Regions from separate parts of the Delftia sp. HK171 genome, predicted to be linked through region 2. Evidence: predicted binding sites of a transcription regulator. Region 2 holds the regulator's gene; each other region holds the start of a gene.
The links. The regulator LexA, encoded in region 2, represses DNA repair genes until DNA is damaged. The targets are predictions, from matches to a motif close to ACTGTATNNNNATACAGT.
Positions count from the first base shown of each region.

Region 1: a site for LexA is predicted at 2,379-2,396, ahead of BO996_RS23805 (DNA topoisomerase IV subunit B). Genes of this name have one in related genera too.
Region 3: a site for LexA is predicted at 1,392-1,409, ahead of recA (recombinase RecA). Genes of this name have one in related genera too.
Region 4: a site for LexA is predicted at 1,202-1,219, ahead of BO996_RS27665 (VRR-NUC domain-containing protein). Genes of this name have one in related genera too.

Region 1 is NZ_CP018101.1:5,333,634-5,337,242, reverse strand. Features, by position in the region: gene dapA (4-hydroxy-tetrahydrodipicolinate synthase) at 1-163, opposite strand, end outside; gene BO996_RS23815 (class I SAM-dependent methyltransferase) at 239-808, opposite strand; gene BO996_RS29500 (hypothetical protein) at 880-1,029, opposite strand; gene BO996_RS23810 (MFS transporter) at 1,043-2,269, opposite strand; gene BO996_RS23805 (DNA topoisomerase IV subunit B) at 2,430-3,609, shown strand, end outside.
Region 2 is NZ_CP018101.1:3,611,965-3,615,573, forward strand. Features, by position in the region: gene BO996_RS16300 (FecR domain-containing protein) at 1-357, opposite strand, end outside; gene BO996_RS16305 (sigma-70 family RNA polymerase sigma factor) at 362-838, opposite strand; gene BO996_RS16310 (hypothetical protein) at 1,093-1,515, opposite strand; gene lexA (transcriptional repressor LexA) at 1,678-2,352, opposite strand; gene BO996_RS16320 (asparaginase) at 2,451-3,440, shown strand; gene adk (adenylate kinase) at 3,532-3,609, opposite strand, start outside.
Region 3 is NZ_CP018101.1:989,965-993,573, reverse strand. Features, by position in the region: gene BO996_RS04500 (response regulator) at 18-692, opposite strand; gene BO996_RS04495 (MarR family winged helix-turn-helix transcriptional regulator) at 792-1,292, opposite strand; gene recA (recombinase RecA) at 1,440-2,543, shown strand; gene recX (recombination regulator RecX) at 2,745-3,221, shown strand; gene yddG (aromatic amino acid DMT transporter YddG) at 3,218-3,609, opposite strand, start outside.
Region 4 is NZ_CP018101.1:6,189,185-6,192,793, forward strand. Features, by position in the region: gene BO996_RS27665 (VRR-NUC domain-containing protein) at 1-1,166, opposite strand, end outside; gene BO996_RS27670 (SDR family NAD(P)-dependent oxidoreductase) at 1,276-2,088, opposite strand; gene BO996_RS27675 (CocE/NonD family hydrolase) at 2,171-3,609, opposite strand, start outside.

The DNA of each region.
Region 1 (3,609 bases), 1.7 Mb from region 2:
GGGATTCACCTGTCGTTCCCACCACGCCGATGCAGTCCGTGCCTTCGGCCACATGCCAATCGATGAGTTTTCGCAGCGCCGGGTAGTCAACACTACCGTCCTCGTGCATGGGCGTGATGAGGGCAACGATGCTGCCAGTGAGAGCGACGGAGGAGGATGTCATGTCCGCAAGAAAAAACGGGAAAGGATCATTCTAACGAGTGTCGGAGGCAGGCCCAAGGCGGGCGCCTGTAGGGATTCAGGCGATTGCAGAGCCTGACGCCTTCTGATGCGCCAGCATGGCCACGGGTTCCCGGCCTGTTGCATCGGGGCGCAGCGCCGCAATGCGCTGGACCATGCGATCGGGCTCGCCCAGCTGGCCGTGCTCGTAGGCCACGATGTGCCAGCCCGCGCAGGCCTGCAGCAGCTCGCCGGGCGCCAGCAGGAAATCGGGGCGGGAAGGCTTGCCGAAAGCCTCATTGCCCTGGGCAAAGGTTTCGTACAGCAGCACGCCGCCGGGGGCCACGCTGTCCAGCAGTGCCGGCCACAGCGGGCGCCACAGATAGTGGGTCACGACCACGGCGCCGAACTGCCGGCCGGGCAGGGGCCAGGGGCCGTTTTCGATGTCGGCGCACAGCAGCTCGCCCACGCCCTGCAGGCCGGCCAGGGCCTGGGCGTCGCGGTCCACGCCGGTGACGGCGTGGCCACGCCCATGGAACCAGCGCATGTGCCGGCCGGGCCCGCAGGCCACGTCAAGCACCGAGGCCTGGGGTGCCAGAAGGTGCGACCAGCGTTGGATCCAGGACGAGGGCGGCGTGGCTGCGTGCATGTGCAATTTTGGAAATAAAGTGAAAGCGGCCGACATTGTGCCGCCAGGCCTTCGCCGCTGCCGCTTCCATTTCAGAAGCAGGCCCAGATCTGGTCTGCCATGCCCAGCATGAACTGCGGCTGCAGGTAGAGCATGAAGACCAGGCCCAGCACCAGCAGCACGGCGGCCCACAGCGCCAGCCTGCGCAGGATGCGTGGGCGGGGCCTGGTGGATGTGGTCATGGATGTCGTCATGTCAGGCAGCGGCCTGGGCTGCGCGCAACCGTGCCACGGGGGCTTCGCGTATGGGCAGGTTCAGCAGGCCGGCGGCCACGCCCAGGCCGATGGCCAGGTACCAGACCACCTGGTAGCTGCCCGTGTGGTCATAGAGATAGCCGCCCAGCCAGACGCCCAGGAAGCTGCCCACCTGGTGGCTGAAGAACACCATGCCGCTCAACATGGACAGATGCTGCACGCCGAAGATCTGGGCCACGGTGGCATTGGTCAGCGGCACGGTGGACAGCCACAGCAGGCCCATGGCGGCAGAGAAGATGTAGACCGACCAGGGCGTCAGCGGCGCCAGCAGGAAGAGCACGATCACCACCGAGCGCGTGAAGTAGATGGTGGACAGCAGGTAGCGCTTGGGCAGGCGCTGGCCCAGGTTGCCGGCCACGTAGGTGCCAACGATGTTGAACAGCCCCACCAGCGCCAGCGAGATGCTGGCCACCTGCGGCGCCAGGCCGTAGTCCTTGAGGTAGCTGGGCATGTGTACGCCGATGAACATCACCTGGAAGCCGCAGACGAAGTAGCCGGCCGTCAGCAGCACGAAGCTGGGCGTGCGCAGCGCTTCGGCGACGGCCTGGCCCGCGCTCTGGTCGCGCACGGGACGGGCGTTGCCGGGCTGGAAGCCCGGCTCGCGCAGGCCGAAGGCCAGCGGAATGATCATCAGCGCGCACAGCGACAGCAGCAGCAGGGCGTTGGACCAGCCGAAGTTCGAGATCAGGCTGCCTTCCACGGGCACCATGAAGAACTGGCCGAAGGAGCCCGCCGCCGCCGTCACGCCCATGGCCCAGCTGCGCCGCGCCACGGGAATCTGGCGGCCCAGCACACCGTAGATCACGGCATAGGTGGTGCCTGCCTGGGCTGCGCCGATCACCACGCCGGCCGTCAGGGCGAACCAGGTTGTCGTGGGCGCCATGGCCATGCCGGCCAGGCCCAGCGCATACAGCAGCGCGCCCACCAGGAGCACGCGGAAGGCGCCGAAGCGGTCGGCCAGCATGCCGCCGAAGATGCCGAGCACGCCCCAGGACAGGTTCTGGATGGCGATGGCCAGCGCGAAGGACTCGCGCGTCCAGCCCATCTCCTGGGTGATGGGCTGCAGCCACAGGCCGAAGCCGTGGCGGATTCCCATGGACAGCGTCACGACTGCGCCCCCGCACAGCAGTATCTGCACCATGGACATGGGTTGGTTGTTTTTTTGCATGCGGCAAACTTTAGCGAAACTCCGGGTTTTGCGCTGTGCCGCTTGGGTCGCCCATGCGCCAGCGCGGCCCTTGATGGCAGCGGCTTTTTCGGGATAGTCAATGTCAATGACTGTGAATGCATCCAGCACTGAGCCGGGCCGCGCACTACAATCCGCCCCCATGGCAGTCAAACCATCTCCCACTTCCGCCAGCGAATACTCCGAAGGCTCGATACGCGTGCTCAAGGGCCTTGAGCCCGTCAAGCAGCGTCCCGGCATGTACACGCGCACCGACAACCCCCTGCACGTGCTGCAGGAGGTGATCGACAACGCGGCCGACGAGGCACTGGCCGGCTTCGGCAAGAAAATCCGCTTCACCCTGCATTCCGACGGCTCCTACAGCGTCGAAGACGACGGCCGGGGCATCCCCTTCGGCATGCATCCCGAGGAAAAGGCGCCCGTGGTGGAGCTGGTCTTCACCCGGCTGCATGCGGGCGGCAAGTTCGACAAGGGCAAGGGCGGCGCCTACAGCTTCTCGGGCGGCCTGCACGGCGTGGGCGTCTCGGTCACGAATGCGCTGGCCACGCGCCTTGAGGCCTGCATCCACCGCGAGGGCAAGGTGGCCACCATCGCCTTCTCGGGCGGTGACGTGGTCGAGCCCCTGCAGTCGCGGCCGCTGGCCGCTGGCGAACGCAAGCAGGGCACGACCGTGCGCGTGTGGCCCGATGCCCGCTATTTCGAATCGCCCCAGTTGCCCATGGGCGAGCTGGTGCATCTGCTGCGCAGCAAGGCCGTGCTCATGCCAGGCGTGTCGGTGACCCTGGTCAACGAGAAGACGCGCGACACCCAGACCTGGCAGTTCAAGGGCGGCCTGCGCGACTACCTGCAGCAAAGCCTGCATGGCGAGGCGGTCATCCCTCTGTTCGAGGGCGAGGGCTTTGCCGACCGCCACCACGACAGCTTTGCCGAAGGCGAGGGCGCCGCCTGGTGCGTGGCCTTTACCGAGGACGGCGCACCGCTGCGCGAAAGCTATGTCAACCTGATCCCGACCACCGCCGGCGGCACGCATGACAGCGGCCTGCGCGACGGCCTGTTCCAGGCGGTCAAGGCCTTCATCGAGATGCACTCGCTGCTGCCCAAGGGCGTCAAGCTCATGCCGGACGACGTCTTTGCGCGTGCCAGCTATGTGCTCAACGCCAAGGTGCTGGACCCGCAGTTCCAGGGCCAGATCAAGGAGCGCCTGAACTCGCGCGATGCCGTGCGCCTGGTCAGCGGCTATGTGCGCCCCGCGCTGGAGCTGTGGCTCAACGAGCACGTGGAATGGGGCCGCAAGCTGGCCGAGATCGCCATCAAGGCCGCGC
Region 2 (3,609 bases):
GCCCGTGGCTGTACGCTGGTCGGCCTGCCAGCTTTCCAGTGGTGCGCCTTTCCAGGCCATCCAGGCCGTGGCGCCGCTGCCCAGGCCCAGAGCCACGCCGCGCATCACGGAGCGGCGGGTGGGCGAGGCGCGACGGCCCAGCGCCTGGCGCGCCAGGGGGGCGGGCAGATGCGACAGCTGCGCGGTGACGGATTGCACGCGCAGCCAGGCGCGCTGGTGGGCGGGATCGGCCTCATGCCATTTCTGCCAGTCCTGTTGCAGGCCCGCTGTGGCAGAGGCGCCGCGCAGTTTCACGTGCCAGGCGGCGGCCTCATGCAAGGCGCGGCGGTCGTTGCCTTCCAGGTGTCTCTCGCCCATGTGGCTATGCCAGGACCAGGCAGCAATGCTCCATCGCCCGGGTCAGGTAGTTGCTGACGGTGCGCAGCGATACACCCAGGCGCTGGGCGATCTCTGGGTAGCTTAGTTCCTCGAACTGGGCCAGCACAAAGGCTTCGCGAACCTTGGGAGGAAGGCCCTGGAGCATGCGGTCCACATCCAGCAGGGTCTGCTGGACGATGGCCTGCTCTTCGGGCGAAGGCGCCAGCGATTGCGGCAACTGGGCCAGATAGTCCAGATAGGACTGCTCCAGCGTGCGGCGGCGAAACAGGTCGGCGACCAGGCCCCGGGCGATGGTGGCCAGGTAGCGCCTGGGTTCGCGGATGTCCTGCTGCGGCAGGGGCGAGCGCAGCAGGCGCACAAAGGTGTCCTGGGCCAGGTCGGCGGCATCGTCACGGTTGCCCAGGCGTTTGCGCAGCAGGCTTTCCAGCCAGGGATGGTGGTTCTGGTAGAGGCTGTGCACTGAGAAGGCTGGGGCGGAGGAGGCGGGCGCAGTGGCAATCGCTGCTGCAAAAGATAATAAGAATGCTTATCAATTATCTTTCAGGCCGGCGCCCCTCCCGCAAAGAGGGCATCCACTTGTTGCATGTGCGCTACAGGGTGGTGGTGTCCGCCAGCCTGTATCAGCTTTGCGCAGGCCGATTCCTCGTGCGGCACGCGGTCCGCGCCGCCCAGGTTTGTGTCGTGCAAGGTGTGTCGCACACCTTGCATCGGGCCTCAGTTGGCTGCCGGTCCGCCATGCGCCTCCATGCGCTCCAGCGCAGCGCAGACATCAGCCATGCGCCCGGAGATGAACAGGCATTCCGGCTGCTCCTGCGGCGACCGCTGGATGATGCGCAGGCCTGAAGGCTGCTCAGGTGCGGATTGCAGGGCGGGCTGCGTCGGCAGCAAGGGCAGGATCAGCTGGGCATCTCCATGGTCTGCAGCGCGTGCGGCCTTGCCGCGGCGCTGCTGGCTGCGCCGGCGTGCCTTGCTGAAAGAGATCACGTTGGCGGGCTCGGGTGCTGCAGCAGGTAATGGCTGGCACGCAGGGGCTTGTGCAAGAGGCATGGCCGACTCCATGGCGGTCGCAGTCAGGCGGATGCCATGTGCCAGGCGCAGGAAGGAAAAAGAAGACAGTGTTGGCAGAGCGAATCCCATGTGACGACTCCTGTTGGCGTGTTTCAAAGAGGCATGGACACAGGCAGGATTGCGGTTTGCGGGCAAAGCTCCGCCCAGGGCGAAGCTCCAAGGCTTCGCGCCTACCACCTGGGCGGTGCGTGAAATGGGGTGAGGCGGCCGGAGAAGGGCCGCCAGTCCGGCTTACATGGACATGCTGTTGCGGATCAGCCCCACGGCCAGGCCTTCAATGGCAAAGGCCTCTTCGGGGGCGACGCGAATCACCGGGTAATCGGGGTTTTCCGGCAGAAGTTCCACGCCCTGCGTGGTGCGGCGCAGGCGCTTGACGGTGACTTCATCACCCAGGCGCGCCACGACGATCTGGCCGTTGCGGGCTTCGTGTGCGGACTGCACGGCCAGCAGGTCACCGTCCATGATGCCCGCGTCGCGCATGGACATGCCGCGCACGCGCAGCAGATAGTCGGGGCGCGTCTGGAACAGGCTGGGCTCGACGGAATAGGTTTGGTCGATATGTTCCTGGGCGAGAATGGGCGAGCCCGCCGCAACGCGGCCCACCAGGGGCAGCATCAGCGGTGCCAGGGCCGACAGCGGCAGTCCGAAGCTGGTGCCGCGCGCGGCATTGATGTTGCGCACGGTGTCGGTACGCAGGCGAATGCCGCGCGAGGTGCCGCTGACCAGTTCGATCACACCTTTGCGGGCCAGGGCCTGCAGGTGTTCTTCGGCTGCGTTGGCGGACTTGAAGCCCAGCGTGTTGGCGATTTCCGCGCGGGTGGGAGGCGCACCCGTGCGGGAGATGGCGGCCTGGATCAGGTCCAGGATCTGTTGCTGGCGGGCGGTGAGCTTGGGATGGTCGAGCATGGCGTGCGTCCGGTCCTTGAGGGCAGATGGCAGGCTGGGAGGCCATCTGATGATTTATACAGTATCTGTATTTTTAACCAGTTTTCCAAGAGGTGCAAGTGGGGCAGTCAAAGTTGGTGATTCTGGGCACGGGCGGGACCATCGCCGGCCGGGCGGATTCGCAGTCGCAGGGCGTGGGGTACAAGGCCGGGCAGATCACGGTGCAGTCGCTGCTGGAGGCCGTGCCGGACCTGGAGCAGCAGGCGCTGGGACCCGTGCAGACGCAGCAGATCGCGCAGGTGGACAGCAAGGATATGGACTGGCCCGTGTGGCGCGCGTTGCTGCGCGCCTGCATGCAGGCACTGGAGGATGCGGACACACGTGCCGTGGTGATCACGCATGGAACGGACACGCTGGAAGAGACGGCCTGGCTGCTGCACAGCCTGCTGCCGGCCACCAAACCCATCGTGTTGACCTGCGCCATGCGCCCGGCCACGGCCCTGTTGGCAGACGGCCCGCAGAATCTGCGCGATGCCGTGACCGTGGCTGCCAGCGGCGGGCGCAGCGGCGTATGGGTGGTGGCGGGCGGCGAGGTGCATGCGGCAGCCCAGGTGCAGAAGGTCCATCCCTACCGGCTGCAGGCAATGCGCTCCGTGGAAGGCGGGCCGCAGGCGTTGGTGGAGGAAGGGCGTGTGCGCTGGCTGGTGCCCGATGTGCCGTCCTCCCCCGCCGCGCCGTCCACGGGGGCCATGGTGCCTGCGACCATGTCATCTGATCTGCTGGCGCTGGATGAGCTGCCCTGGGTCGAGGTGGTGTTCAGCGGCGCCTTGGCGCGTGCCAGCGGTGTGGATGCGCTGGTGGCGGCAGGCGTGCGTGGCATCGTCGTGGCTGGCACGGGCAATGCGACGGTTCACGAAGGCATGGAAGCAGCCTTGCAGCGTGCCCGCGACAAGGGCGTCTGGATCTGGCGGGGCACGCGCTGTGCCGAAGGCCTGCCCGTGGCCTCCGGCCTTGGGACCAACCCGGCAGAGGCCGATCTGGCGCAGCTGCCCGTGGCAAAGGCACGGATTGCGATGATGCTGGCGCTGGCAGTGCAGCTGCGCGATTGAGCCTGCGGCGACGCCGGCATTTCTTCAGTTGCTGGCGGTCAACAAAAAAGCACCCGGCGGGTGCTTTTTTCGTTGCGGCACATGGCCTGCATCACTCAGCCAGTGCAGCCAGTGCGCGTTGGGTGATGTCCTCGACCGAGCCCAGGCCGCTGATGGCGCGGTACTTGGG
Region 3 (3,609 bases), 2.6 Mb from region 2:
CAGCCAGGGCCGCGGCCTCAGGAAGCGATCTTCTCAAGGCAGTAGCCCAGGCCGCGCACGGTGGCAATGCGGATGGGGCCGCGCTCTATCTTCTTGCGCAGGCGGTGGATATAGACCTCGATGGCGTTGTTGCTGACCTCGTCGCCCCATTCGCACAGGCGCTCGACCAACTGGTCCTTGCTGACCAGCCGGCCCGCACGCTGCAGCAGCACTTCCAGCAGGCCCAGCTCGCGCGCCGACAGCTCGACCATCTTGCCGTCGATGGTGGCCACGCGGCCGGCCTGGTCGTAGACCAGGGGGCCGTGCTTGATGGTGCTGCTGGCGCCACCCATGCCGCGCCGCGTGAGCGCGCGCACACGCGCCTCCAGCTCGGACAGCGCAAACGGCTTGGCCATGTAGTCGTCGGCGCCGTAGTCCAGCCCCTGCACGCGCTCTTCCACGCTGTCGGCCGCCGTGAGGATGAGCACCGGCAGCGCATCGCCCCGGCCGCGCAGCTTCTTGAGCACTTCGAGCCCGTGCATCTTGGGCAGGCCCAGGTCCAGGATGAGCAGGTCGAACTCGCTGCTGGTCATCAGCGCGGTATCGGCCTCGCTGCCGTTGGCCACATGGCTGACCACGGCGCCCGAGCCGCGCAGGCTGCGCAACAGACCATCGGCCAGGACCTGGTCGTCTTCGGCAATCAGAATGCGCATGGGGTTGTCTCCTGAAATACAGACGCGCTCTGGATGTTGGAAATGCGCGCCTTTGATTCCTAGGATTCTAGGATGCGCCCCGCCCCACGGGCAGGGACCTTACCCGAGTGAGCCGCCGCCCGCATAGGCCTCCAGCCCCAGCGCCACCACGGTGGCGATGTCGTCGCCGACTTCCTCGCGGAACTCTGCCTCGGCCTGGGACACGGCGTCATGGAAAGCCTGCAGCCATGCCAGGCCCGCAGGCGTGAAGCGGATGCGGCGTGCGCGCGCATCGCGCTCGTCGCTTTCGCGCGTGACCAGGCCCCATGCCTCGCACTGGGCCACCAGGTCGCCCATGGACTGCTTGGTCATGCCAGCGCGCTCGGCCAGGTCGGTGAGCCTGTCGCCAGCCAGCGACAGATGACGCGTGATGTGGATGTGGGCCGCACCCACCTTGTCGCGCGCCGCAAGATTGGACAGCGCCAGCGGCACCTCCACATCGCGCGCCATGAGCTGCAGCACACGCGCGTCGAACCGCCGCATGGCATGGCCGAGCAGGCGGCCCAGGTGGGTCTGGCGCCAGGCATCGGCGGGCGGCGTGACGGGGGAAAACTCACTCATGGATGCATTGTGGAGGCAAATCCAACAAGTCAGGAAAACTGACTAAAAACACCAACAAAACAAACCAACAAGCCCATAAACTACTGTTCAAGCATCCAGCCTGAATGCAAATACAGAGCTAAAACCCCAGCCAACCCAGGAGTCCGCATGAACACCGCCGTCACCACCGCCAACAGTGAAAAAGCCAAGGCCCTGCAGGCCGCACTCGCCCAGATCGAAAAGCAGTTCGGCAAGGGCACGATCATGCGCCTGGGTGAAGGCGAAGCCATCCAGGACATCCAGGTCGTCTCCACCGGCTCGCTGGGCTTGGACATCGCCCTGGGCGTTGGCGGCCTGCCCCGTGGCCGCGTGATCGAGATCTACGGCCCTGAATCCTCGGGCAAGACCACGCTGACGCTGCAGGTCATCGCCGAAATGCAAAAGCAGGGCGGCACCTGCGCCTTCATCGACGCCGAGCACGCACTGGACACCAGCTACGCCCAGAAGCTGGGCGTGAACCTCAACGAAGTGCTGATCAGCCAGCCCGATACCGGCGAGCAGGCCCTGGAAATCGTGGACAGCCTGGTGCGCTCGGGCGCCGTGGACATGATCGTCGTGGACTCGGTGGCCGCCCTCACACCCCGGGCCGAAATCGAAGGCGAGATGGGCGACCAGCTGCCCGGCCTGCAGGCCCGTCTGATGAGCCAGGCGCTGCGCAAGCTGACAGCCACCATCAAGAAGACCAACTGCATGGTCATCTTCATCAACCAGATCCGCATGAAGATCGGCGTGATGTTCGGCAGCCCCGAAACCACCACGGGCGGCAATGCGTTGAAGTTCTACGCCTCGGTCCGCTTGGACATCCGCCGCACCGGCACCATCAAGAAGGGCGACGAGGCCATCGGCAACGAGACCAAGGTCAAGGTCGTCAAGAACAAGGTCTCGCCTCCGTTCAAGACCGCCGAGTTCGACATCCTCTTCGGCGAAGGCATCTCGCGCGAAGGTGAAATCCTGGACATGGGCGTCAACGCCAAGATCCTCGACAAGTCGGGCGCCTGGTATGCCTACAACGGCGAGAAGATCGGCCAGGGCCGCGACAACGCCCGCGAATTCCTGCGCGAGAACAGCGGCCTGGCCGTGGAGATCGAGAACAAGGTGCGCGACAGCCTGGGCATCGCCCTGCTGCCCACGGCCGGTGGCGATGCCCCCGAAGCCAAGGCCGCCAAGGCGGGCAAGGCCAAGGCCGACAAGGACGGCGTGATCGAAGCCTGAGCGGCCTGACCCCTCACTGCAGGCGCCGCCGCGCCTGCACACACTGTGTTTGCCATCTTGGCGCAGGCTCACGTCTGCGCCTTTTTTATCGCCGGGACGCCCCAAGGCAAAAAAGCGGCCCCCTTGGGGGCAGCGGACCTTGCGCAGCAAGGGGAGCGTGGGGGCCTTTTTTATTCGGGACGATTCAGGAGACATTGCCGCATGGGATTCGCCAAGCTGTCGCTCAAGGGCCGGGCGCTCAAGCTGCTGGGCCAGCGCGAACATTCACGGCTGGAGCTGGAACGCAAGCTCGCCCCCCATGTGGAGGAAGGCGAAGACCTGGGCGCCATGCTCGACGCGCTGGAGCAGCGCGGCTTCATCAGTGCCCAGCGCGTGGCCGAGTCCGTGCTGCACCGCAAGGCCGCGCGCTTTGGCACGGCACGCGTGGTGCAGGAGTTGCGCAACAAGGGACTGGACGACGGCCTGGTGCGCGCCGCCGCAGAGCAACTGCGTGCCACCGAACTGCAGCGCGCCCTTGCCGTATGGCGCCAGCGCTTCGACGCACCACCGGCCACACCGCAGGAACGACTCAAGCAGATGCGCTTTCTGGCTGCGCGCGGTTTTGGAGGAGAAATTGCGAGCAAGGTGCTGCGGGGCCGCAGCGAAGACTGGGATGCAGGAGCAGAGGACGAAGGCTAGTCTGCGCGCCGGGTCGCACCCCAGCACACCAGCGACCCCACGGTCACCAGCACCACGCCCTGCCAGAAGCCCCAGCCCGGCTGCACCTGCAGCCAGGCACTGGCCAGCAGCGCCGAGAACACGGGCGTGAAGTACGACGCTGCAGCCATCACGGCCAGATGCCCGTGCTGTATGCCGTGCTCCCAGCAGCTGTAGCCCAGGGCGGTGAGCCCGCCCACGGCCAGCAATTGAAGCACCACGGTGCCCGACCATTGCATGCCGCCTTCACCGCCCAGCCACAGCCATTTGATCCACAACGCCAGCGCGGTCCATATCAGGAAAAGGCCCACGGCATTGTGGCCACCGCCCCAGCGCCGCGCAGCCAGCGAATAGCAGGGCCACAGCAGGG
Region 4 (3,609 bases), 2.6 Mb from region 2:
CCGAACAGCGAGTTGATGAGCGCGTTCTCCACGTAGAACACCGGCGCGGCGTCGCTGTGCCAGTGGTCGCGCAGCACGTACTCGACGGAGCTGGGCCGCGCCGGCAGTTCCAGCTCCACGTCCATGCGCATCTGCGCCACCACGGGCGCCAGCGCCGCCGCACGCCCGCGCGCGCCCTGCCCCAGGCTGCGGCGCAGGCGCGGCAGCATGCGCGCCACGCGCTGCAGTTCCTCGTCGCTCTCGGGCTGGGCCTGGGCGGCCTGGGCCAGCGCCATGGCATCGGCAAAGCGCTCCATGCGCTCGTACACGCGCATGCGCCGGTGGCGGGCGCCGGGGTAGCGGCTTTGCGCATAGGCCTGCTCGGCACGCTCCCAGTCCTGCATGCGCTCGCAGGCCTGGCCTATGCGCAGCAGCACCTTGGCGCGGCGCTGCTCCAGCCAGGCATTGCCGCTGGCGCAGCCGGCCACCTGCTGCAGCAGCGCATCCATCTCCACGCCCTCATCCAGCGCCGCGCGGCAGGCCTGCAGGGCCAGGTAGCCATCGACATCGGCACGCGACTGGAAGGCCCGCGACGCCGCATCGAAGGCCACGGCCTCGTAGCGGAACACGCCCAGGTCGGCCAGCACGAATTCCGACCAGTCCTGGTAGAGATTGCCGAAGAACATCAGCCGAAAGCGCTCGCACAGCGCGCCCACCATCACGCGCCAGGCGGCTTCGCCGGCTGCGGCGCCCTGGGGCTGCCATTGCGCATAGGGCCTGGGCGCCTCATGCAGGGGCTGCAGGGCCTGCAAAAGCTCGGCCTTGCGCAGGCCTGAGTGAACGGGTGCGCCTGCGAACAGCTGCAGCAGCTCGGGCTTGGTGTGCAGCGCAAACAGCTCCTCCAGCGCCATGGGGTGGTCCGCGTCCAGCCAGCCCAGCTCCAGCAGGGGCGCGGCTGCCTCGGCAATGCCGGGAATCTCTTCATACACCAGCTTGCCGGCCCGAAACCACGGCCCGCGCCGCATCAGCAAACGCACCATCAGCGCCTGCGAGGGCTGGGGCAGCTGCGTGAAACGGGTGAGGAATGCCTGCTCGGGCGCGTCCAGCAGATCGCCGTAACGCTGGCCAATCCAGTCCAGCGCGCGCTGGAAGTTGTGCAGGTAGTAGAAGCGGTGGGGAGGGAGCATGGGCCTGGCAGATCGGGCAGCCAGGCCGCTCGAAAACTGTATCTTTATACAGTCATCATATCAAACCCGGTAGTGCTCACTTCGCGCAACGGACTTGCCCCGGGCAGGCTCATCCGGCCAGGAAGCCGCCATCGGTCGCCAGGCAGTGCCCGACCACAAAAGCCGCCTCGTCCGACATCAGCCAGACGACGGCCGTGGCCACCTCCTGCGGATGGCCCATGCGCCGCAGCGGCAGGCCCGCCGCCACGGCATGCATGTCGGCAATGCCCGAGCCCAGCATCATGTCCGTGACCACGCGGCCAGGGGCAACGGCATTGATGCGGATGCCGCGCGGCGCGTACTCCATGGCGGCGGCGCGGGTCAGCGACAGGGCCGCCGCCTTGGAGGCGCCGTACAGCGACAGGCCCGGGTTGGGATTGCGTATGCCGCTGACGCTGGTGTTGTTCACGATGGTGCCGCCGCCCGTGGCCAGCATGGCCGCCAGTTCATGGCGCATGGCGTGGAAGACCGCACGCACATTCGTATCGAAGACCTGGGAAAAGACCGCATCATCCTGCTCGGCCAGCGCGGCGCGCCGCTCCTGGAAGCCTGCATTGTTGAAGGCCGCGTCCAGCCGCCCGAAGCGCGCCACGGCCTGCTCCACCACCGCCGCCATGTCCTCCTGCCGCGTTGCATCGCAGGCCAGGAAAAGGCCGTCCGCCCCCCGCTGCCGGATTTCCTGCTCCAGCTGCAGGCCCAGCTCACGGCGGCGCCCCGTGACCACCACGGCGGCGGCGCCCTCCTCGGCCATGCGCAAGGCGGTGGCCCGGCCTATGCCGCTGGTGGCGCCCACCACCAGGCAGACACGCCCCCGGAGCCGCCCCGATGGTGCAAGGGCCGGCAGGGGGCCGGCCAGTTCCAACTGACGCTGCTGCATGTCCATGGCGATGTTCCTTCGCAATTTGGTTGCATGGTACAACCAAATTGCAGAACATGCCAGACTGCCAAACGCGCGTGTTCCCCGACTAGACCGCCACCACCGGCAGCACGATGCGCGAGGCATGGCAGCCGCCCAGATGCACGCTGTTGACCGCCACCTGCCTTGGCCCCGCACTGCCCTCGGGCGCGCCGGTGTTGGGGTTCACGTCGAAGCGCGGGAAGTTGCTGCTGGAGATGTCCAGGCGGATGCGGTGGCCCTTGCGGAACAGGTTGGAGGTGGGCATGGGCTCGATGGTGATGGAGACCACCTCGCCGGGCGTCATCAGCTCGGGCTGCTCCCATGAGTTGCGGTAGCGGCAGCGCAGGATGCCGTCGGTGATGTTCATCGCATAGCCCTGCGGATGGTCGGCGCTGGGCGGGTACTGGTCGATGAGCTTGGCGGTGAAGTCCGTGTCGGGCGCGGACGAGGACACCTGCAACTCGATGGTGATGGTGCCCGTGACCTCCAGGTCTTGCTGCAGCGGCTCGGTCTGGAACACCAGCACGTCGCCGCGCGCGGCCAGCGGGCCGTAGGGTGGGCGGGCGGCGAAGGTGCTCTCGTGCGTGACCTGGTCGTAGGCACCCGCGAACATCAGCGGCTCGCCCGAGGTGATGGAGCCGCCCAGGGTGGGCACGGGGCAGGCCGGGTCGAAGCGGTAGCTGCGCACACCGGGCTGCGGCGCGGGCTCGCGGGCAAGCCTGCCGTCGGCGTGCAGGTGCCAGGCCGTGGGCTGCGTGCCGGGCACGGGCCAGTGGTCGGCGCTGCGCCAGGCCCCGCCGTGGTCCAGCCGGCCCTGGGCCGTGCGCGCGCCCGATCCGCCGCCCATGCGGAAGTAGCGCACGGCGGCTTGCTGGCGCGCGGGCATGGGCCGGCCTTTGAGCCAGTGGTCGAACCAGGCCAGGCGCATGGCCACGTAGTCGTCGGCCAGTGCGCCGTCGAGCACCGCATCGGGCCCGAAATCCACATCGCCCGCATGCGGGACGCTGCGTTCGCCATGCGTCCAGGGGCCCAGCACCATGCGGACCCGGCCATCGCCGCGCGACAGGCCCAGGTAGTTGTCCGTGGTGGTCTGCGCATACGGGTCCCACCAGCCGCACATCAGCATCACGGCCAGGCCGTCGAAGGCGCCGTAGTGGCCGGCGGCGTACAGCTCGGGCTGGCGCCAGTAGTCGTCAAAGCTGCCGCGCTCCCACTGGCTGAACAGGTAGTCCTCGTACTCGGGCCCCCACTGCAGCGGCGAGTCGCCGCGCGACCAGGGCAGGCGCAGGCACCACTGGCCGATGTCGGCCTGCTCCAGCGCCTGGCGCGCTGCGGGCTCCAGGTGGTTGCTGCCGCTGCGCGCATTGCGCAGGGCCCAGACGGCCTGCTTCAGCTCGAAGGCACCGCCGTGGCGTATGCCGCCCCGGTAGGCATTCGCAAAGCCGCCGCATTCCAGGAACATGGCCTTGAGGCCCGGCGGCCTTTGCGTGGCCAGCGCAGTCTGCG